Regions from separate parts of the Xylophilus rhododendri genome, predicted to be linked through region 2. Evidence: predicted binding sites of a transcription regulator. Region 2 holds the regulator's gene; the other holds the start of a gene.

Region 1 (10,610 bases), 250 kb from region 2:
CGATGCGTTCATGCCCAGCACACCACGCGGCATGGTGTCTTCGGCGTACTTGTATTCGAGCTCGACGGCCTTCTGGAACAGGTCCTTGATCTCGGCCTTGAACTCGTTGGTCCAGAGCTGCGGGTTCTCGAGCTTCAACTGGTTGATCAGGTCGATGCCGAAGTTGCAGTGCATCGACTCGTCGCGCAGGATGTACTGGTACTGCTCGGCAGCTCCGGTCATCTTGTTCTGCCGGCCCAGCGCCAGGATCTGGGTGAAGCCGACGTAGAAGAACAGGCCTTCCATCAGGCAGGCGAAGACGATGAGCGACTTCAGCAGGGTCTGGTCGGTCTCGAAGGTGCCGGTGTGGAAATGCGGGTCGCTGATGGCCTCGATGAAGGGGATCAGGAACTGGTCCTTCTCGCGGATCGAGGCCACTTCGTTGTAGGCGTTGAAGATCTCGGCCTCGTCCAGGCCCAGCGACTCCACGATGTACTGGTAGGCGTGCGTGTGGATCGCTTCCTCGAAGGCCTGGCGCAGCAGGAACTGGCGGCACTCGGGCGCGGTGATGTGGCGGTAGGTGCCCAGCACGATGTTGTTGGCGGCCAGCGAGTCGGCGGTCACGAAGAAGCCGAGGTTGCGCTTGACGATGCGGCGCTCGTCCTCGGTCAGGCCGTTGGGGTCCTTCCACAGCGCGATGTCGCGGGTCATGTTGACCTCCTGCGGCATCCAGTGGTTGGCGCAGGTGGCCAGGTACTTTTCCCAGGCCCACTTGTACTTGAAGGGGACGAGCTGGTTGACGTCGGTCTTGGCGTTGATGATGCGCTTGTCGGCGGCATTCACGCGGCTGTGGCTGACCGGTGCGATGACGGGTGCGGCCTTGGCCTGGAGGGGTGCATCGGCCGCAACTGCGAGGGCCGGTTGGGGCTGGGTTTGAGGCTGCGTTTGCACCGGCGCAGCAGGCATGTCGCCGTGCGTTGCAGACGGCGTTGTGGGCTTGACTTCTTCGTCCCAGGACAGCATAGGTTTTCCGATCATTCGATTATGAAAGCAGGCCTGCGAAATGAAAAGCGGCTGTCACAGCTGCACGCATCTCGCAGGCCTCGCATGTTGTGTTGGTGCATCGTGCGGAGCCTGTCTTTCGACCGCATCCGCACGATGTCGACGAGCCCCTCGGGCCTTACTGGCAGGCCTCGCAGCCCGGGTCGTCGATGGCGCAGAACTTGATGTCCGTGGCCGGTACGGCGGCAGCCTCCGCCTCGGCTTGTGCACGGGCCTGCGCGGCTGCTGCTTCCAGTGCCGAAGGCGCTGCGGCCTGCGACGAGGACACGGCATTGAGGCGGCCCGAATGCACGGTCGACTTCTCGGCGTGCGTGGCACTGATGGTGCGCAGGTAGTAGGTCGTCTTCAGGCCGCGGGTCCAGGCCAGCTTGTAGGTGTCGTCGAGCTTCTTGCCCGATGCGCCGGCCATGTAGATGTTGAGCGACTGGGCCTGGTCGATCCACTTCTGGCGACGTGCCGCGGCTTCCACCAGCCAGGTGGTCTCGACTTCGAAGGCGGTGGCGTAGAGGGCCTTGATCTCGCCCGGCACGCGGTCGATGGGGCGCAGCGAACCGTCGAAGTGCTTCAGGTCCATCACCATCACGTCGTCCCACAGGTTCAGGCGCTTGAGGTCACGCACCAGGTAGGCGTTGATGACGGTGAATTCGCCCGACAGGTTGGACTTGACCGAGAGGTTGCCGAAGCAGGGCTCGATGGATGCATCCACGCCGACGATGTTGGAGATGGTCGCGGTCGGCGCGATGGCCACGCAGTTGGAGTTGCGCATGCCGTCGGCGGCGATCTTCCTGCGCAGCGCGTCCCAGTCCATGGACACGGAGCGGTCGACTTCCACATAGCCGCCGCGGGCCTTGGCCAGCAGGTCCAGCGAGTCCAGCGGCAGCACGCCCTTGGACCACAGCGAACCTTCGTAGCTGCTGTAGCGGCCGCGTTCCCTGGCCAGCTCGGTGGAGGCCCAGTAGGCGTAGTAGCAGATGGCTTCCATCGACTTGTCGGCGAACTCCACGGCCTGCTGCGAGGCGTAGGGGATGCGCAGCTGGTAGAGGCTGTCCTGGAAGGCCATCAGGCCCAGGCCCACCGGGCGGTGGCGCATGTTGGAGGCGCGGGCCTTCTCGACGGCGTAGTAGTTGATGTCGATCACGTTGTCGAGCATGCGCATCGCGGTCGAGATCGTCTTCTTGAGCTTCTCGTGGTCGACGCCGCCGTCCTTCAGGTGGTGCGACAGGTTGACCGAGCCCAGGTTGCAGACGGCCGTTTCGGTGTCGCTGGTGTTGAGCGTGATCTCGGTGCAGAGGTTGGACGAGTGCACCACGCCCACATGCTGCTGCGGCGAGCGCACGTTGCAGGCGTCCTTGAAGGTGATCCAGGGATGGCCGGTCTCGAACAGCATGCTCAGCATCTTGCGCCACAGGTCGTTGGCGGGGATGGTGCGCGAGGGCTTGATATCGCCGGCCTTGGCCTTGGCTTCGTAGGCCACGTAGGCGCGTTCGAAGTCGTCGCCGAAGAGGTCGTGCAGGTCGGGAACGTTGGAGGGCGAGAACAGGGTCCAGTCGCCCTTTTCCATGACACGGCGCATGAACAGGTCGGGGATCCAGTTCGCGGTGTTCATGTCGTGGGTGCGGCGGCGGTCGTCGCCGGTGTTCTTGCGCAGCTCCAGGAACTCCTCGATGTCGAGGTGCCAGGTTTCCAGGTAGGTGCAGACGGCGCCCTTGCGCTTGCCGCCCTGGTTGACCGCCACGGCGGTGTCGTTGACCACCTTCAGGAAGGGCACGACGCCCTGCGATTCGCCGTTGGTGCCCTTGATGTGGGAGCCGAGCGCACGCACGCGGGTCCAGTCGTTGCCCAGGCCGCCGGCGAATTTCGACAGCAGCGCGTTTTCCTTGATGGATTCGTAGATGCCGTCCAAGTCGTCGGGCACGGTCGTCAGGTAGCAGGACGAGAGCTGCGAACGCAGCGTGCCGCTGTTGAACAGCGTGGGGGTCGACGACATGAAGTCGAAGGACGACAGCACCTCGTAGAACTCGATGGCGCGCGCCTCGCGGTCCTGCTCGCCCAGCGCCAGGCCCATGGCCACACGCATGAAGAAGGACTGCGGCATTTCGATGCGCGTCTTCTTCACGTGCTGGAAGTAGCGGTCGTACAGGGTCTGCAGGCCGAGGTAGTCGAACTGCTGGTCGCGTTCGGCCTTCAGGGCCTTGGCCAGGCGGGGCAGATCGTATTCGCCCAGGCGTGCATCCAGCAGCTCGTTATCGATGCCCTTCTGGATGAACTGGGGGAAGTACTCGATGTAGGCGGCACCCATTTCGGCGGGCGCGGTTTCGCGGCCGAAGACTTCGCGGGCGATGGTGTGCAGCAGCAGGCGGGCCGTGACGTAGGTGTAGTCAGGGTCCTTCTCGATCAGGGTGCGGGCGGCCAGGATGGCGGCCTTGAAGACCTCGTCGATCGGCACGCCGTCGTAGAGGTTGCGCATGGTCTCGGCGACGATCGGGTCGGCCTTGACGTCGGCGCCCAGGCGCTCGCAGGCCGAGGCGATCAGGGCCTGCAGGTTGTTCAGGTTGAGGGCGACACGCTGGCCGTTGTCGGTGACATGCAGCACCGGGTGCGCGGGCGTGGCTTCCTCGATCTGGCGGGCGCGCTCCTGGGTGCGGCGTTCGCGGTAGAGCACATAGGCGCGGGCGACTTCGTGGTGGCTGCCGCGCATCAGGCCGAGTTCGACCTGGTCCTGCACGTCCTCGATGTGGAAGGTGCCGCCGCCCGGGCGCGAACGCACCAGGGCGCGGGCCACGTTCTGGGTCAGCACATCGACCGTCTCGCGCACGCTGGCCGAAGCCGCGCCGCCGGTGCCGTGCACCGCCAGGAAGGCCTTCATCATCGCCACGGCGATCTTCTGCGGCTCGAAGGGCACCACCGCGCCGTTGCGGCGGATGATCTGGTAGTGCGACAGCGCGCCGAACGAAGGCGTGCCGCTGGTGGTATCCGAAGCTGCGGGGGCCTGGAAGGGGGCGCCGGCGGTCGGGCTCGGCGTGCTGGTGGCGATGGACATGCGGTGTTCCTCTTGCGTCGTTGTGAGATGGCCTGGGCTTGCGGCGCGGTGGCGGCGTAACGCAAGAAGGAGGCCATCTGGTCGGGCTGGGCCGATAAACGGAGCCCCCTAGATACAGGGGGTGACAGCGATTCTAGACACTATAGATAGTGGTTCAAGGACCAATTTCAGCACCGGCTCAAGGAGCTTCGGGGCCGATGGGCGGTCAAACGCCCGTGCCTGCGTGCATTCGCTTTGCAAAGCCAGCAACGGCGCGGCCTGCGGCAGGATTTGCCCGGCTATCCCGCGCCCCGTATCAATCCGGAGATCCGAAATTTTTTTCCGAAACCGAAGTTGGTGAGTGGACACGATGGACCGCCGGAAAACGTTCCGCTGGCCAACGGAGCCGCTGCTGCAGCCACGCCCAGTCGAAACCCGCGCCGGGATCGAACTTGCGGCCCGGCGCGATGTCCGAATGGCCGGCGACATGGGCGATCGGGTAATGCAAGCAGAGCGCCTGGCACAGCCGTGCCAGGGCCTCGTACTGGGCCGGCTCGAAAAGCTGGCCTTCCAGGCCTTCGAGTTCGATGCCGATCGAGTCGTCGTTGCAGTTGTCGCGACCGCGCCAGTGCGAGCGGCCGGCATGCCAGGCGCGATCGTCGCAGCTGACGAACTGCCACAGGGCGCCGTCACGCCGGATATAGAAGTGGCTGGAAACTTCCATGCCGCGGATCGTGCCGAAATAGGGGTGGCGGTCCCAGTCGAGCCGGTTGGTGAACAGCTCGAAGACTTCCGGGCCCCCATAGACGCCGGGCGGCAGGCTGATGGAATGCATCACCAGCAGGTCGACATGGGCGCCGGGCGGGCGCGGGCCGAAATTGGGCGAAGGGCAGGGCGCCGCGGCCGCCAGCCAGCCTTGCCGCCAGGCCGGCCCGCCGTCGTCTTCAGTCCGCGTCACCGCCGTCGCCGTCAGGGACGCCGCGCGGCCCGGCGATGCCCAGGCGTGCGATGCGGTAGCGGATCTGGCGCAGGCTGATGCCCAGCTGAGCGGCGGCCGCGGTGCGGTTGAAGCGGTTTTCGGCGAGCGCCTTGACCAGGATCTCGCGCTCGCGGGCATCCAGGTAGGCCTGCAGGTCGTCGGGCATGGGCACCGGCGCGTCGGCGGCGGGCGTGGTGGCCGCGGCCATGGTGCCCAATTCGGCCTCCGTGGGTTCGTAGCCGTCGTCCTCGGTGGCGTCGAGTTCCAGGGTGTTGTCCTCGCTCAGGGCGACGGCGCGGTGCAGCAGGTTTTCCAGCTCGCGCACATTGCCGGGCAGGGGCAGGCCGCGCAGGCGCTCCAGGGCCTGGGCAGAAAGCTGCGGGGTCGGCAGGCCGGATTCGCGGGAGATGCGTTCGAGCAGGGCGGTGCAGAGCTGGGGCAGGTCCTCGCGCCGCTCGCGCAGGGGCGGCACGACGATCTCGATGACGTTGAGCCGGTAATACAGGTCCTGGCGGAAGGTGCCGGCGCGCACGTCGGCGGCCAGGTCCTTGTGGGTGGCGCTGACGATGCGCACGTCGATCATCTCTTCCTGCGCCGAGCCGACCGGCCGCACGCAGCGCTCCTGGATGGCGCGCAGCAGCTTGGACTGCATGGCCAGCGGCAGGTCGCCGATCTCGTCGAGGAACAGCGTGCCGCCGCGCGCGGCCTGCACATAGCCTTCGCGGTCGGCCGAGGCGCCGGTGAAGGCGCCCTTGCGTGCGCCGAAGAATTCGCTCTCCAGCAGGTTCTCCGGAATGGCGCCGCAGTTCACCGCCACCATCGGGCCGGCGGCGCGGTGGCTGCTGGCATGCAGGGCGCGGGCCACGAGTTCCTTGCCGGTGCCGGATTCGCCGCGGATCAGCACCGGCGCCATGGTGCGCGCCACCTTGGAGATGCGCTGGCGCACCGACTGCATGGCGGGCGAGTCGCCGACCATGCGGCTGAGCGCGGCTGGGGCCGGGCCTTCCGGGCTGCCCTTGGCGCTGGGTGACGGGGTCGGCGCGGGTGCGGCGGCCGCGCCGGCAAGCGGCGCGGGAGCGGCCGTGCCGGCGCCGGTCTGCACGGCGGCCGCCACGACGGTGCGGAACTGCCGCAGGTCCACCGGCTTGGTGAGGTAGTCGAAGGCGCCGGCCTTCAGGGCCTCGACCGCGTTCTCGGCCGAGCCGTAGGCGGTCATGACCACGCAGCGTTCGGGCCGCGCGGTCGAGCGCAGCAGCTGCAGGATGTCCAGGCCCGAGCCGTCGGGCAGGCGCATGTCGCTGATGACGGCGCCGTAGCGGCGCAGCTGCAGCAGGTCCAGCGCTTCGGCCAGGGTGCCGGCGGAGGCCACGCGATAGCCCTCGCGCAGCAGCGTCAGCTCGTAGAGGGTGCGCAGGTCGGGCTCGTCGTCGATGACGAGGATGGTGGTGTCGGCATTGGCCGCGTTGCGCGTGGTGGCGGTCACGGGGCTATTGTGTCAAATGGCAAGGTCGCCGGCGTAACCGCGAAGGGCCGGAACGCCAGGGTAAACGCGTTGCCGGCCAGCATGCCGCGGCTGGTGGGCCGCTCGATGCGGCGGTAGCCGATGGCCGCGCCGTGCCGGTCGCAGAGTTCGCGGCAGATATAGAGGCCCAGTCCGCTGGAGCGGCTGTCCGATGAGAAGAAGGGCTCGAACAGGCGTTCGGCCACGGTGGGCTCCAGCGGCGCGCCGTCGCTCCAGACTTCCAGCAAGGCCTGGCTGGGTGTCGTCCAGGTGCGCACCTGCAGGGCGTCGTCGTGGCTGCTGATGTAGCGCAGGGCGTTGTCGAGCAGGTTGATCAGGATGCGGCGCAGGTGGTCGCCGTCGAATTCCACCGACAGGCGCGGCGCGCCGGGCACGAACTGCAGGCTGCAGCCCTTGCCGGCCTGCACGTGCCAGTCCAGGCAGACGGCTCCTGCGGTGTCGTCCAGCGCGATGGTGGCGGCGTCGAAGTGGAACTGCTGCTGGGCGCGGGAGACGTCCAGCACTTCCTCGGTGATGCGTGCCAGGCGCTGGGCGTTCTGCCGCACCATCTGCGCCAGGCGTTTCTGCGAGGGATCGGTCAACTCCTCGTCGAGCAGCTGGTTGGCCTGCACGATGGCGGCCAGCGGGTTGCGGATCTCGTGCGCCACGGCGGCCGACATGCGGCCCATGGCGGCCAGCTTCTCGGTGCGCAGGCGGGCCTCGGACTCGCGCTGGTCCTCCAGGAACATCACGCAGAGCTGGGTGGCGCTGAAATCGCGCGGCGGCGTCAGGCGGGCGCGCAGGTGCAGGCGGCGCGGGCCGCTGCCTTCGTATTCGAGGGCCACGTCGGCGGTGAGCGCATCGCCGCCCGCCCCCTGGGCGAAGGTGCGGCGCGCCAGCTCCACCAGCGGGCGCCAGGCCGGCGAGCCGGCCAGCGAGAAGGGCAGGGCCACCTTCACCGCCTGGTCCAGCAGCACGCGGGCGGCGGGGTTGGCGGCGCGCACGTTGTCGTGGTCGTCCAGCACCAGCACGCCGTCGCCGAGCGATGCGATCACCACCTCGTTGACCTGGGCCTGCACCAGGGCCGACTGCTGGCCCTCGCGCGCCAGGTTCTCCTCGCGTGCCAGCCGCGCCGCCACCGGATGGACCAGGAAGGTGACCAGGAAATAGCCGGTGCCGGTCAGCCCCGCCTGGGCGAACTGGGCGGCCAGCGGATTGTTGCTGCGCAGCCAGCTGACGCAGACCTCGGCCAGCAGCAGCAGCGTGACCGCCGCCGTGGTGGCCAGCGCGGTGCGCCGCGTGCCCAGCACCGCCGCCATCAGCACCGGCAGGCCCAGCAGGGGCGTGTAGTTCATGCCGCCGGGCTGCAGCATCTGCATGGCGGAGAAGGCGATCAGGTCGGTGCCGATGGTGGGCACCCACAGGCGCGACAGCGGTGTCTCGCTGGAGCGGGGATGCATGGCGATGCGCACGAACAGCGTCGCACCGAGATAGACCACGCACAGGGCGATGAAGGTCGGGTGCAGGTCCTGCCCCATCAGGTGCACCAGCAGCTGCAGCAGCAGCACCGCCAGCGCCACCATCACCCGCGCGGTGGCGAAACCGTGCCAGATGCGCAGCCCCGCCCGCTCGGACGGCTCGTACCAGGGCGGCGGCAGGTCGGACATGGTGGGTGCGGAGGCTAGTCGGATGCGCGGCGATGCTCGGCGCAACAGTACATCTTCTCGCCCGGCCCGGGCAATGCGTCGGTGGCGGGCAGGTGCAGGCCGCAGGCGGCGCATTGCACCATCGCCTCGGGGCCGCGCGGCTGGCGGCTCGCGGTCTGCTTCTGCACCGCCTTGCGCCGGTCGCCGCGCAGCAGCCAGACCAGCAGGGCCACGGCGGCCAGCACCATCAGCAGCTTCATGACGGTGTCCGCCCCAGCACGACTTCGAGCACGAAGCGCGAGCCCACGTAGGCCAGCAGCAGCAGCGCCGAGCCGGCGTACAGCCAGCGCAGCGCGGTGCGGCCGCGCCAGCCGAAACGCGCCCGGCCGAGGATCAGCACCAGGAAGGTGACCCAGGACAGCAGCGAGAAGATGGTCTTGTGGTCCCAGCGCCAGGCGCGGCCGTAGATGAGTTCGCCGAAGAAGATGCCGGCCAGCAGCGTGGCGGTCAGCAGCACGAAGCCGGCGGTGACGAAACGCAAGGTCAGGCGCTCCAGCGTCAGCAGCGGCATGCCGCTCTGCGGTTCGGCGGCCTGGCGCATCTGGCGCTCGGCCCGGGTCATCAGCCAGGCATGCACCAGGGCGGCGGCGAAGAGGCCGTAGGAAGCGATGCCCAGGGCCAGGTGCAGTGCGAAGAGCGTTGCGCTGCCTTCCACATGCAACGGGCTGCCGGGAAAGACCAGCGCCAGCAATACGGCCAGCGCGCCCAGGCCGGAAAGCGCCCAGCGTGCGCGCAGCAGCGGGAACATGCGGCTCTCCACCGCATAGACCGTCAGCACCAGCCAGGCGGTGACCGACAGCGCCGGCCCGAAGCCGAAACGCGCCGGCTCGCCCAGCAGCGTCCAGCCCAGCACCACGGCGTGCAGCAGCCAGGCGACGATCAGTGAGGTGCGCCCCGCGCCATCGGTGATCCGGCGGGCGAAAACGGCCGGCACGGCGTAGGCTCCGGCGGTCGCCAGGCCCAGCCCCAGTACCGCATTTCCCGCCCCGGACGCACTCGCTAGAATCATGCGTCCGAGTGTAGTGGCCTTTGTCGCCCGCACTTCGTGGGACCACCCCTCCAGCGCACCGGTTCGTCAGCCGCGTACATCCCCCTTTCTCCCCATGGCTTCCGCACTCACCGAAAAGCTCTCCCGCCTCGTCAAGGAAATGCGCGGCCAGGCGCGCATCACCGAATCCAACGTCCAGGACATGCTGCGCGAGGTGCGCATGGCCCTGCTCGAAGCCGACGTCGCCCTGCCCGTGGTGCGCGACTTCATCGCCCGGGTCAAGGAAAAGGCGCTGGGCGCCGACGTGCTCGGCTCGCTCAAGCCCGGCCAGGCCCTGGTCGGCATCGTCAACCGCGAACTGGCCGCCACCATGGGTGAGGGCGTGTCCGACCTCAACCTGGCCGCCCAGCCGCCGGCGGTGATCCTGATGGCCGGCCTGCAGGGCGCGGGCAAGACCACCACCACCGCCAAGCTGGCCAAGCATCTGATCGAGAAGCGCAAGAAGAAGGTGCTGACGGTGTCCGGCGACGTCTACCGTCCCGCCGCCATCGAGCAGCTCAAGACGGTGACCGCCCAGGCCGGCGCCGAATGGTTCCCCAGCACCGCCGACCAGAAGCCGCTGGACATCGCCCGCGCCGCCATCGACTACGCCCGCCGCCACTATTTCGACGTGCTGCTGGTCGACACCGCCGGCCGCCTGGCGATCGACGAAGCGCTGATGCGCGAGATCAAGGAACTGCATGCCGAGCTGAACCCGGTCGAGACCCTGTTCGTGGTCGATGCGATGCAGGGCCAGGATGCGATCAACACCGCGCGTGCCTTCAAGGAAGCGCTGCCGCTCACCGGCATCGTGCTGACCAAGCTCGATGGCGACTCGCGCGGCGGCGCCGCGCTGTCGGTGCGACAGATCACCGGCGCGCCGATCAAGTTCGCCGGTGTCTCCGAGAAGATCGACGGCCTGGAGGTGTTCGACGCCGAACGCCATGCCGGCCGGGTGCTGGGCATGGGCGACATCGTGGCCCTGGTCGAGCAGGTCACCGCCGGTGTCGACATCGAGGCCGCGCAGAAACTGGCCGCCAAGGTCAAGAGCGGCGACGGCTTCGACCTGGAAGACTTTCTCGGCCAGCTGCGCCAGATGAAGCAGATGGGCGGCCTGGGCAGCCTGATGGAGAAGATGCCCACCGAACTCACCGCCAAGGCCGGCCAGGTCGACATGGACAAGGCCGAGCGCGAGGTGCGCCGCAAGGAAGGCATCATCTGCGCGATGACGCCGCTGGAGCGCCGCAAGCCCGATCTGATCAAGGCCACACGCAAACGCCGCATCGCCGCCGGTGCCGGGGTTCAGGTGCAGGACGTCAACCGCCTGCTCAATGAAT
Region 2 (10,610 bases):
CAGCCATTCGCGCACGCGCGCTGCGCGCTCGCCGGACGTGGGGGCGGAGAACGCGCCGCCGGTCAGCGCGTCGAGAGGATGCGCCTCGGTGTTCTTGGCCGGAGCCTGGTTCGCGTCGGATGCGTCGGACATGGTTCGAGAGGAATGAGGTGCAGGGGGCAGAGAAAAGCGCCGGCCGTTTTTGCCGGCTGCGGCGCGCTGCTCGCGAGGTCGCAACCGGCGTGGGGCCAATTGCGCGGAACCGTCTATTTTCGCCGGGATTTGGAAGTCTATGGATGACCGGTTGAAACAGCGTGCGCGGGAACCCAAAAGCTGGTGTGCGGAACTCTGTTTTTCAAGCCATGTTTTTCAGTCGGCCGACAGCCGGAGCTGGGCGCCGGGCTTCCAGTCCGCCCGGTCGCCGTCGTCGAGCCGGACCGCGCCCAGGAATACCCGCGACACCGGCACGCCCTTGGCCGCGAGGTAGTCGCGCACCGCGCCGCCGCGCTGCAGGGCCAGGTTGCGCACCGTGCCCTGGTCGACGTCCACCTGGGCCGACAGCAAGCGCTCCATCTCGTCCACCGGAACGTCCTTGGCCATGCCGATGAAGTTGCGCGGCTTGGGCATGTCGGTGCTGGCGTAGACCTTGCGCAGCAGGGCCGGGTATTCGGCATCGCTGACCGTCACCTGCGCCAGCGGCGGCGCGGCCTGCGCCGGCGCGGCGGCGATCAGCGCGCGGCGTTTCTCGCCCCGGGCCAGCTGGCGCAGGCGCTCGCGGCGCATGGCCTCCTGCTCGGCATCGAGGCTGGCCGACCCGGCGATCGTCAGTTGCAGCTGCGGCCTGGCCTTGAGTGCGTCGGCCACGGTATCGAGCCCCTGGCGGGCCGTGCCGTCGAGTTCCGCGCTGCCGGGCGCGAAGGCCACGGTGGAGCTTTCGGCCTTGCCTGCGCCGCCGGAGAACACGCTGGAGATCAGCGAGAAGGGCGAAGTCACCGCCCGCACCACCAGGTTGACGAGCGCCTTGCCGATGACCGGCGCCAGGCTGAACTGCGGATCGTTGATCGAGCCGCTGATGGGCAGGTTCAGGTCGATCACGCCGTTGCGGTCGGCCAGCAGGGCGGCGGCCAGGCGCACCGGCAGGCTGCTGCCGCCCTGGGCCTCTTCGTCGAACACCAGCTGGCGCAGCACCAGGGAGTTGTCGGCCGTCAGATGGCCGTCCGGCTCGATGCGGTAGTGCACCGACATGCCGAGCTTGCCGCGCTGGATGCCGTGGCCCATGTATTTCACCGAATAGGGCGAGAGCGCCGGCAGGTCCAGGTCGTCGACCTTGGCCACCAGGTCGATCGCCAGCGGGTTGGCCAGGGGATTGAGCTTGCCCTCGATATTCAGCGTGGCCGTGCCCTCGGCCTTGCCGTGCAGCGCCAGCGTGGCCATGGCCGGCTCGGCATAGACGGCGCCCACCGAGTCGAAGGCGCCGAGCACGCCTTCGAGTTCGCTCAGCGAGGCGGAATAGGAAGGCTTGATGAAGTTGTCGGTGAACTGCACCCGGCCGTTGGCGAAGTGGATCTGGCCGAAATGCAGCTCGGGCGCATCCGAAGCCGGCGCCGGTGCTGAAGCCGCTGCCGCTGCGGGCCGGGCCGGTGCGGCACCGGCGGCCGGGGTGCGCGTGAGATCCCGCAGGTTGAGCCGGCCGTTTTCGTTGATCGCCAGCCGGGCGAAGAAATCACCCAGGGTGATCTCGTGCACGCCCCAGAACAGCGGCTTGCCCGGCGCCAGGCGCAGGGTGGCGTTGCGCATCTGCAGGGTCTTCCAGGTGAAGAGGCTGTTGGAGCGGCGGTAGCCCGGCGTCAGCACCCCCGTGCGTGGCGTCGTGGCGGGCGCGGCCGCGCTGGCCGGCGCATCGGGCACGGCGCTGTCGACGCGGCCGTTCTCCACACTCACCTGGCCAGAGGCTTCCAGTTGCAGGCCGGCGGGCGCCAGGGCCGCACGCAGGCTGCCGGCGAAACCCAGGTCGGCGCGCACCAGCTGCACATTGAAGCGGTCGCCGATATAGGGCTCCAGCGCCTGCAGCGGCAGGCGGCTGGCGTCCAGCCGGCCGTCCAGCAGCAGCGGATCGGGGCGCAGGCTGCCGCGAAAACGCAAGGTGGCGGCAGGGGTCTGGCCGGCGGCGATGCTGCTGTCCAGCTCCAGCGGCAGGGTGCGGCCGCCGCGCGGCATCGGCCAGGCGAGGTCGCGCACCCGCAACCGCAAATCGCTCAGGTCCAGGGCCACCGGCCGGCCGGCCGAGGCATCGCGCCAGCCGAAGCGGCCCTGGTCGATCTGCAGGCCGGCCAGGGCGATGGTCCAGGCCGGAGCCACGTCTTTCGCTGCGGACGGCGCGGCGCCGGGCGCTGTCGGGGTGGCCCACCAGTCGGCGAAGTTCCAGCCGCCGCGGGCGTCGCGGGCCAGCAGCCCGACCGGCGCGTTCAGTTCCAGCGTGGCGGCCGAGACGCTGCGGCGCGCCGTGTCCAGGCGCAGGTCCTGCAGCGCCAGCCGCTTGGCACCCGCCAGCGTCTTGCCGTTCTGCACCAGGGCCAGGTCATCGACCGCGATGCGCATGCCCTCGGCCGTGACTGCCGCGCCGTTCCAGCCCACCAACCCCTGCAGCGCCAGCGTGCCGCGCAAGTCCGGCCGCAGGCGCCCTTGCAGATAAGGCCGGGCCCAGGCCAGGGGCAATGCGGCCGCCTGGATCTGCAGCCTGCCCTGCGCCGGCGCCGCCGTGCCCGACCATTCCAGCCGTGCCGGCGCGCTGCCCGGGCCGGCCAGCGAGGCGCTGCCCTGCAGCTCGGCGGGCGCAGTCGATGCGGCCTGCGGCCAGGCGATGGCGGAGGCGTCCAGTTCCAGCTGCTGCAAGGCCAGCGCCACCGGCGGGCCGACACTCGCATCGCCCCAGCGCAGCTGCCCGCCGTGCACCACCAGCCGTGCCAGCTCCAGCTGCCAGGCCGGCGCCGCGGCAGCACTGGCAGCACCCGGCGCGGCGGGCGCCGCGGCCGGCATCAGGTCGATGCGGCCGGCGGCGTCGCGGGCGATGTCCAGCTTCGGGCCGGTGATCTCCAGCTTGTCCAGCCGCAGCCGCTGGTGCAGCGGCGCGAGCTGGGCGATGTCGAGTTGGAGTGCATCGACCGACAGGGCCTCGCGCCCATCCGCCGCCTGCAGCGCCAGCTTCTGGAAATGCAGGCTGCCGGCGATGTCCAGCGCCGTATCGGCCGGCTTGGCGGCCTGCGCGAAACGCAGAGTGAGTTCGGCATCCAGCATGCCGGCCTTGGGCTGCAGCGGCAGGCCCGCCGGCCAGTAGCCGCGCAGCCGCGCCAGGTCCAGGCCTTGCACCTTCAGCGTCGCCTCGCCCTTGCGCAGTTCGGCGAAAGGCAGGGCCTGCGCCTGGCTGTCGAAGCGGCTGCCGTCCAGCGTGAAGGCCAGCACCGGCGCCACCTCGCCTTCGCGGTCGGCGCTCAGGCTGCTGATCGCCGGCAGCGACAGCTGCAGCTCGCGCACCGTGTGCAGGGCCGGGACGCCGGCGGCGGCGCGGTCCTCGAAATCGACCGTGCCGCCGCTCAAGCGCAGATTGCGCAGCACATAACGCGCGGCCGGCCGGGCGGGCTCCTGGGGCGTGGCGAGTTTCTGGACCAGGTCGTCGATGTCGTAATGCCCGCTGCCGAGCCGGGCCAGGCGCAGCTGCGGCGCCTCGATCGCCAGCCCCTCGATCACCGGCGCGCCCTCCCACAGCGAGGACAGCGCGGTGCGGAACTGCACCCGGTCCACCCGCAGCTGCGGCGGGCTGCCCGGCAGGCCGGCGACCTCCAGGCCTTCCAGTATGGTCTGCAGTTTCCACGGCAGGAAACGCACCCGCTCCACATGCACCGCACGCCCCAGCATCTCGGTGCCGCGGGCCTCGATCTGCCAGCGGGCCAGCGGTGGAATGCCGCCCCAGGCCAGGAGCAGCAGGAGGGCGAGACCGGCCAGGATCCAGATCGCGGCGCGCAAGCAGGCCCGGCGACGTAGCGGGAAAGACAAAGACATGACCAAGCGTAACCACAAAGCAGCCGGCCCGTGCGCCGCGCTGCACGGTCCCGGCGGCCCGCACGGACAGCAATAGTCCTATCGGCCTGTACGACGGACACCGACAAGGCGCGTAAAAAATCGACAATTTCCCCTGTAAAACCGCGTTTTCGGAATAAAAAGTTCGGTTTATATACTTGACCTGATATTTTGAGACCCTAGAATCCGCCCCGCCCTTCCTTTCGGGAAGAGGCTTACATCCCGCTGCCGCGCAACTTGCGTGGCCAGGTTCGGTCTGCCGCCTCATCCGTCGCCCCCTGTTTTTTTGGGCGACCGCGCGCACCGACTGCGATCCGATCAAAACGAGGCACTCCTTCCATCCGTCGCGCACGCCCTTTCAGGGTCGCGTTCCGTAGGAGGGCCCCCGCGTAGAAAAGGAACACTGCGATGAACGCATTGGACAAGACGTTTTCAGGACTGCGGACCTTCGCCTCCGACGTCGCCGAAGGCTTCTTCGAAATCACCCACAACAGCTTTGCCATGCTGGGCCTGTTCACCGTGCTGGCCGTGGCGATCCTGGGCGCCCGCCCGGACCTGCGCAACGCCGGCGAGGACCAGCTGCGCGGCTGGCTGCAGGAGCGCCAGGCCGCCCTGCTCGGCATGCCGCTGCAGCTCGGCGCGGTGGACCGCGCCACGGCCGCCAACCCCAAGGAGCTGCCCAAGGCGCAGGCCGCCGTGGCCTACTGGCTCAGCCGCAAGTACAGCGTGGCGCCGGAGCCGATCAGCGCGCTGGTGGCCGAGGCCTTCAGCCTGGGCGCCAAGAACAAGCTCGACCCGACCATGATCCTGGCCGTGATGGCGGTGGAATCCAGCTTCAACCCCTTCGCCCAGAGCCCCATCGGCGCGCAGGGGCTGATGCAGGTGATGACCAATGTGCACAGCGACAAGTACCAGAACTTCGGCGGCCATTTCGCCGCCTTCGATCCGGTGACCAACCTGCGGGTGGGCGTGCGGGTGCTGCAGGAATGCATAGGCAAGGCCGGCTCGCTCGAAGGCGGCCTGCGCTACTACGTGGGCGCGGCCAATATCGAGGACGGCGGCTATGTCGCCAAGGTGATGGCCGAACACAGCCGCCTACTGGCCGTAGCCGCCGGCCGCTCGGTGCCCACCTTCACGCCGGCCGCCCCCGCGCCCGCCCTGCCCTCGGTGCGGCCGGCCGCACCGCTGCCGGTGGCCTCGCCTTCCAATGTGGAGCCGGCCCAGGCGGTGGCCGACAAGGTGGCCGCGCTCGGCGACTTCGATACCGCCGTGCCGCACTGAGCAGACCGCTCCCTGTCGCCAAGGCCCCTTCATGGGGCCTTTTCTTTTGCCGCTAAAATTGCGCCCGCACGCGACTGGCGATAGGCGCGGTGGGCCCACAGGGCCGCACTGCCGCTGACGTGGAATCCATGCGGGGCGACTAGCCCCGACAACCACTGGGAAGCGTGCCGCCCGGAAGGTCGGCTTTTTTGGCCGGCGTCCGAAGCGTTCAGCCGTTCGCCTGGGCAGCCCTCGTAGCCATACAGGGACTTTCATTGAAGGACTGCCACGCCATGTACGACCGTTCCATCCTCGTAGAACAAGCCGACCCCGAAATCTTCGCCGCCATCCAGGCCGAGAACCTCCGCCAGGAACAGCACATCGAACTCATCGCCAGCGAGAACTACGCGTCTCCCGCGGTGATGTGGGCCCAGGGCACGCAGCTCACCAACAAGTACGCCGAGGGCTATCCCGGCAAGCGCTACTACGGCGGCTGCGAGTTCGTGGACATCGCCGAGAAGCTGGCGATCGACCGCATCAAGCAGATCTTCGGTGCCGACGCCGCCAACGTGCAGCCGCATTGCGGCGCCTCGGCCAACGAAGCCGTGTTCCTGGCCTTCCTCAAGCCCGGCGACACCATCATGGGCATGAGCCTGGCCGAAGGCGGCCACCTCACCCACGGCATGCCGCTGAACATGTCGGGCAAGTGGTTCAACGTGGTCTCCTACGGCCTCGACAAGAACGAAGCCATCGACTACGACGCCATGGAAGCCAAGGCGCGCGAACACAAGCCCAAGCTGATCGTGGCCGGTGCCTCGGCCTACAGCCTGCACATCGATTTCGAGCGTTTCGCCAAGATCGCCAAGGAAGTCGGCGCGATCTTCATGGTGGACATGGCCCACTACGCCGGCCTGATCGCCGCGGGTGTCTATCCCAACCCGGTGCCGCATGCCGACATCGTCACCTCCACCACCCACAAGAGCCTGCGCGGCCCGCGCGGCGGCATCATCCTGATGAAGGCCGAGCACGAGAAGGCGATCAACAGCGCCATCTTCCCCGGCCTGCAGGGCGGCCCGCTGATGCATGTGATCGCCGCCAAGGCGGTGGCCTTCAAGGAAGCCATGGCGCCGGAGTTCAAGGCCTACCAGCAGCAGGTCGTCACCAACGCCCGCATCGTGGCCGAGACGCTGACCGAGCGCGGCCTGCGCATCGTCAGCGGCGGCACGCAGAGCCACGTCATGCTGGTCGACCTGCGCGCCAAGGGCATCACCGGCAAGGAAGCCGAGGCCGTCCTGGGCAGCGCCCACATGACGATCAACAAGAACGCCATCCCCAATGACCCGGAAAAGCCGATGGTGACCAGCGGCGTGCGTATCGGCACCCCGGCCATGACCACCCGCGGCTTCAAGGACGCGGAAGCCCGCGCCACCGCCCACCTGGTGGCCGACGTGCTGGACAACCCGCGCGACGAGGCGAACATCGCCGCGGTGCGCGAGAAGGTCCATGCCCTCACCTCGCGTTTCCCTGTCTACAAGTAAGCAGGCCGAAAGCAGCGCCGGATGAAGTGCCCCTTCTGCGCCCACCCCGACACCCAGGTGATCGACACCCGGGTGGCCGAGGACGCGACTTTCGTCCGGCGCCGCCGGCGCTGCGGCGCCTGCGACAAACGCTTCACCACCTACGAGCGGCCGGACCTGAGCTTTCCGGCCATCGTGAAGAAGGACGGCCGCCGGGTCGACTTCAAGCCCGAGAAGCTGCGTGCTTCGATGGACCTGGCCTTGCGCAAGCGCCCGGTCGGCGTGGAGCAGGTCGACAGCGCCGTCGAACGCATCGAGGAAGCGCTGCTGACCACCGGCATGCGCGAGATCGCCTCCAACAAGCTCGGCGAGCTGGTCATGCGCGAGCTGCGGCGGCTGGACAAGGTGGCCTATGTGCGTTTTGCCAGCGTCTACCGCAGCTTCGAGGACATCGACGAATTCAAGACCCTGGTCGATGAAGTCGTGAGGACCTGAGGGCACGCGCACGCTTCTTGCGTCCGCCTTCCGGTTTCCTGCTCCCCTGTTCCCGATGTTCCGCTCCGCCCCCCACACGTTCCTCCAACGCCTGTGGACCCAGGATGCCGCCGTGATGAGTGCACGTGTGGGCATCGTGCTCGCCGCCATCATGGCGGCCTGCTGGCACTACAACCGCCTCGACTATGTGATGCCGATGTTCCTGGGCGTGATCGCCAGCGGCATCGGCGATACCGACGACGGCTGGCGCGGCCGGCTGCGCACCGTCATCGCCACCCTGGTCTGCTTCCTGGTGGCGGCCTCCACCGTGCAATGGGTGTTCGACCGGCACTGGCTGTTCGCCGGACTGCTCTGCGCCGCGGCCTTCGCGCTGACCCTGCTGAGCGCCATCAGCGAGCGCTACCGGGCCATCGCCTGGTCCACCCTGGTGCTGTCGGTCTACAGCGCCACCGGGCGGGAACACCATGGCGACGAGTCGCGCTGGCTGCAGGTCGGCCTGCTGATGGCGGGCGCGGCGGCGTACAGCGTGCTGTCGGTGGGCTGGGCGGCGGTCTTCGCGCTGCAGCCGGTGCGCCGGCGCATCGCCCAGGTGTACGACACGCTGGGCCAGTACCTGTGGCTCAAGGCGTCGATGTTCGAGCCGGTGCGCGGGGTGGACATCGAACGCCGCCGCATCGCCCTGGCCCACCGCAACGTGGACGTGGTGCAGGCGCTCAACCTGGCCAAGGACGCGCTGCTGCGCCGCCTGCCGCCGGTCGATCCACGCACCGGCGTGCCGCCCGACATCGGCAAGCAGGAAAGCCGGCTGCTGCTGGCCCAGTACTTCATCGCCCAGGACGTGCATGAGCGCGCCAGCTCCTCCCACGTGGGTTACGCCGAGCTGACCGACGCCTTCTATCACAGCGACGTGATGTTCCGCTGCCAGCGCACCCTGGCCCTGCAGGGCAGCGCCTGCGCCGACGTGGCCGAGGCGATCCGCCTGAAACGCGACCATGCCGACGACGGCGCCAGCGCCCTGGCCCTGGACGACCTGCAGGGCGCGCTCGACCACCTGGAACAGACCCAGCCCTGCGAGACCGCCGCCACCCCGGCCAACCGCCGTGCGCGCCAGCTGCGCTCGCTGCGCGCACTGCAGCAGAACCTCTCGGCCCTCGACCTGCAGCTGGCCAGCGCCGGCCGGCCCGAGCCGGTGAGCCTGGGCGAGACGCTGTTCGACTCCACCCCGCGCACGCTGGGCGAGGTCTTCGCCAGGGTGCGCGGCCAGCTGCGGCTGCAGGCGCCGGTCTTCCGCCATGCCGTGCGGCTGGCGCTGGCCCTGGCCGCCGCCTTCTGCGTGCTGAGCTTCATGCATGCCGACCACGGCTACTGGGTGTTGCTGACCACCCTCTTCGTCTGCCAGCCCAGCTACGGAGCCACCCGCAAGCGGGTGCTGCAGCGGGTGATCGGTACCTTCTGTGGGCTGATCGCCGGCTGGGCCGTGCTGCGGCTGTTTCCCGACCTGCTGGTGCAGGCGGCGATCGCGGTGGCGGCCGGCATGGTGTTCTTCGCCTTCAACAAGACCCGCTACGGCTTCGCCACCGCCGCCGTCACCCTGGTCGTGCTGCTGGGCAACAACCAGACCAGCGACGGCGCCGCCCTGATCGTGCCGCGCATGATCGACACCCTGCTGGGCGCGCTGATCGCCTCGGTCGCGGTGATCGGCATCCTGCCCGACTGGCGCGCCCGCCGGCTGCGGCCCGCCGCCGCGCTGGCGCTGACGACCGCCGCGCGCTACCTGCAGGCCATCGCCGCGCAGATCGGCGCCGGCAAACGCGATGACCTGGCCTACCGGGTGGCGCGGCGCAATGCGCACGATGCCGATGCGGCGCTCTCCACCGCCGTCTCCCATGTGCTGCAGGAGCCTGGCCTGACACGCGGCGGCATCGATGCGGGCATCCGTTTCCTGGTGCAGTCGCACACGCTGCTCAACTATGTGTCGGCACTGGGCGCCCATCGGGGCGAAGGCGGGGGAGCGGCCGGGCAGGCGCGCTTCGGGGAAGTATCGGAACAGCTGGCGGCGCAGATGAACCGGCTGGCGCAGGCCTTGCGCGACAAGGATGCGGGCCTGCTCTCGCCCCAGGCCGAGGAGGAGGCGCTGGCCTTGGCGGAATCGCTGGAGCAGCAGGAAGACGCCGTCGCCTCCGCGCAGCTGGCGCTGGTCAGCCGGCAGCTGCCGCTGCTGCAGAAGGCGGTCGCCCGCCTGGTCCAGCCGGCGCCCGGCAAGGCGCGCGGCTGACAGCCCGCGGGCTTCAGTTGCCGGGGATCAGCACCCGGTTGACCACGTGGATCACGCCGTTGGACTGGTAGACATTGGGCGTGGTCACCGTCGCGGTGAAGCCCTGCGCGTCCTGCAGCACGATGTTGGCGCCGTCCATGCGCACCCGCAACGGCACGCCGGCCACGGTGTTCAGCGTGGCCACGCCGCCGCCGGCGCGGATCTGCTGGCCCAGCGCGTTGGAGTCGAGCCGGCCCGGCACCACGTGGTAGCCCAGCAGGCGCACCAGCGCGGGCTTGCCCACCGGCTGCATCAGCGCCTGCAGGGTGGCGGGCGGCAGCTGGTCGAAGGCCGCGTTGGTCGGTGCGAACACGGTGAACGGACCCGGGCCCTTCAAGGTATCCACCAGACCGGCCTGCTTCACGGCGGCCACCAGGGTGGTGTGGTCCTTGGAATTGACGGCGTTGTCGATGATGTCGCGGGTCGGCAGCATGGCCGCGCCGCCCACCATCACGGAGGCGCCGGAGCCCATGGCGCCCGAACTGGTGTTGGAACCCATGCCGCCGGCACAGGCGGACAGCAGGGCGGCGACGCCGGCGGCCAGAATCAGTTTTTTCATCAAGAAGTCCTTCCAGGGATGTGCGAAAGGTTCAGACCCTAGGCACGCGCCCCTGGCCGCGGCGCAGGACACCGGGACGGCTGCCTGTAGGACCGCCGCAGCCCGGCCCCACGGCCGATGAACGCGCGATCCGCCCTTTTCGCCTGTATCCAGTGCGTGAAATGCCGCCCGCTCATGGTCGCCAGTGGCATGTTTGCAACAACTCGACTTATAGAATGCAACACGTTCTCATTTGCGTTCCATTCCTCCAAAACAAGCAGCTGTTCGCATCATGTCCATGCAAAACCGTCCCGCATCCGCCCTCACGCCCCTGGCCGTCGCCGCCTTCCTGACGCTGGCCGCCGCCGCCACCCAAGCCCAGACCGCCGCCGGCTCCGCGTCCACCACCGGCACGCTGCAGACCGTCACCGTG

The links. The regulator NrdR, encoded in region 2, represses ribonucleotide reductase genes. The targets are predictions, from matches to a motif close to CACNANATNTNGTG.
Region 1: GT347_RS18640 (ribonucleoside-diphosphate reductase subunit alpha) is a predicted target of NrdR. The motif match lies at 4,220-4,233, and genes of this name have one in related genera.

What each region holds. Positions count from the first base shown of each region.
Region 1 covers NZ_CP047650.1:4,039,232-4,049,841, forward strand. The annotation lists gene GT347_RS18635 (ribonucleotide-diphosphate reductase subunit beta) at 1-1,002, opposite strand, end outside; gene GT347_RS18640 (ribonucleoside-diphosphate reductase subunit alpha) at 1,160-4,081, opposite strand; gene ampD (1,6-anhydro-N-acetylmuramyl-L-alanine amidase AmpD) at 4,377-5,018, opposite strand; gene GT347_RS18650 (sigma-54-dependent transcriptional regulator) at 5,005-6,522, opposite strand; gene GT347_RS18655 (sensor histidine kinase) at 6,519-8,207, opposite strand; gene GT347_RS18660 (PP0621 family protein) at 8,222-8,446, opposite strand; gene GT347_RS18665 (cytochrome C assembly family protein) at 8,443-9,255, opposite strand; gene ffh (signal recognition particle protein) at 9,350-10,610, shown strand, end outside.
Region 2 covers NZ_CP047650.1:4,285,687-4,296,296, reverse strand. The annotation lists gene GT347_RS19810 (DUF349 domain-containing protein) at 1-132, opposite strand, end outside; gene GT347_RS19805 (DUF748 domain-containing protein) at 349-3,999, opposite strand; gene GT347_RS19800 (lytic transglycosylase domain-containing protein) at 4,462-5,334, shown strand; gene glyA (serine hydroxymethyltransferase) at 5,607-6,851, shown strand; gene nrdR (transcriptional regulator NrdR) at 6,873-7,325, shown strand; gene yccS (YccS family putative transporter) at 7,381-9,600, shown strand; gene GT347_RS19780 (fasciclin domain-containing protein) at 9,614-10,198, opposite strand; gene GT347_RS19775 (TonB-dependent receptor) at 10,476-10,610, shown strand, end outside.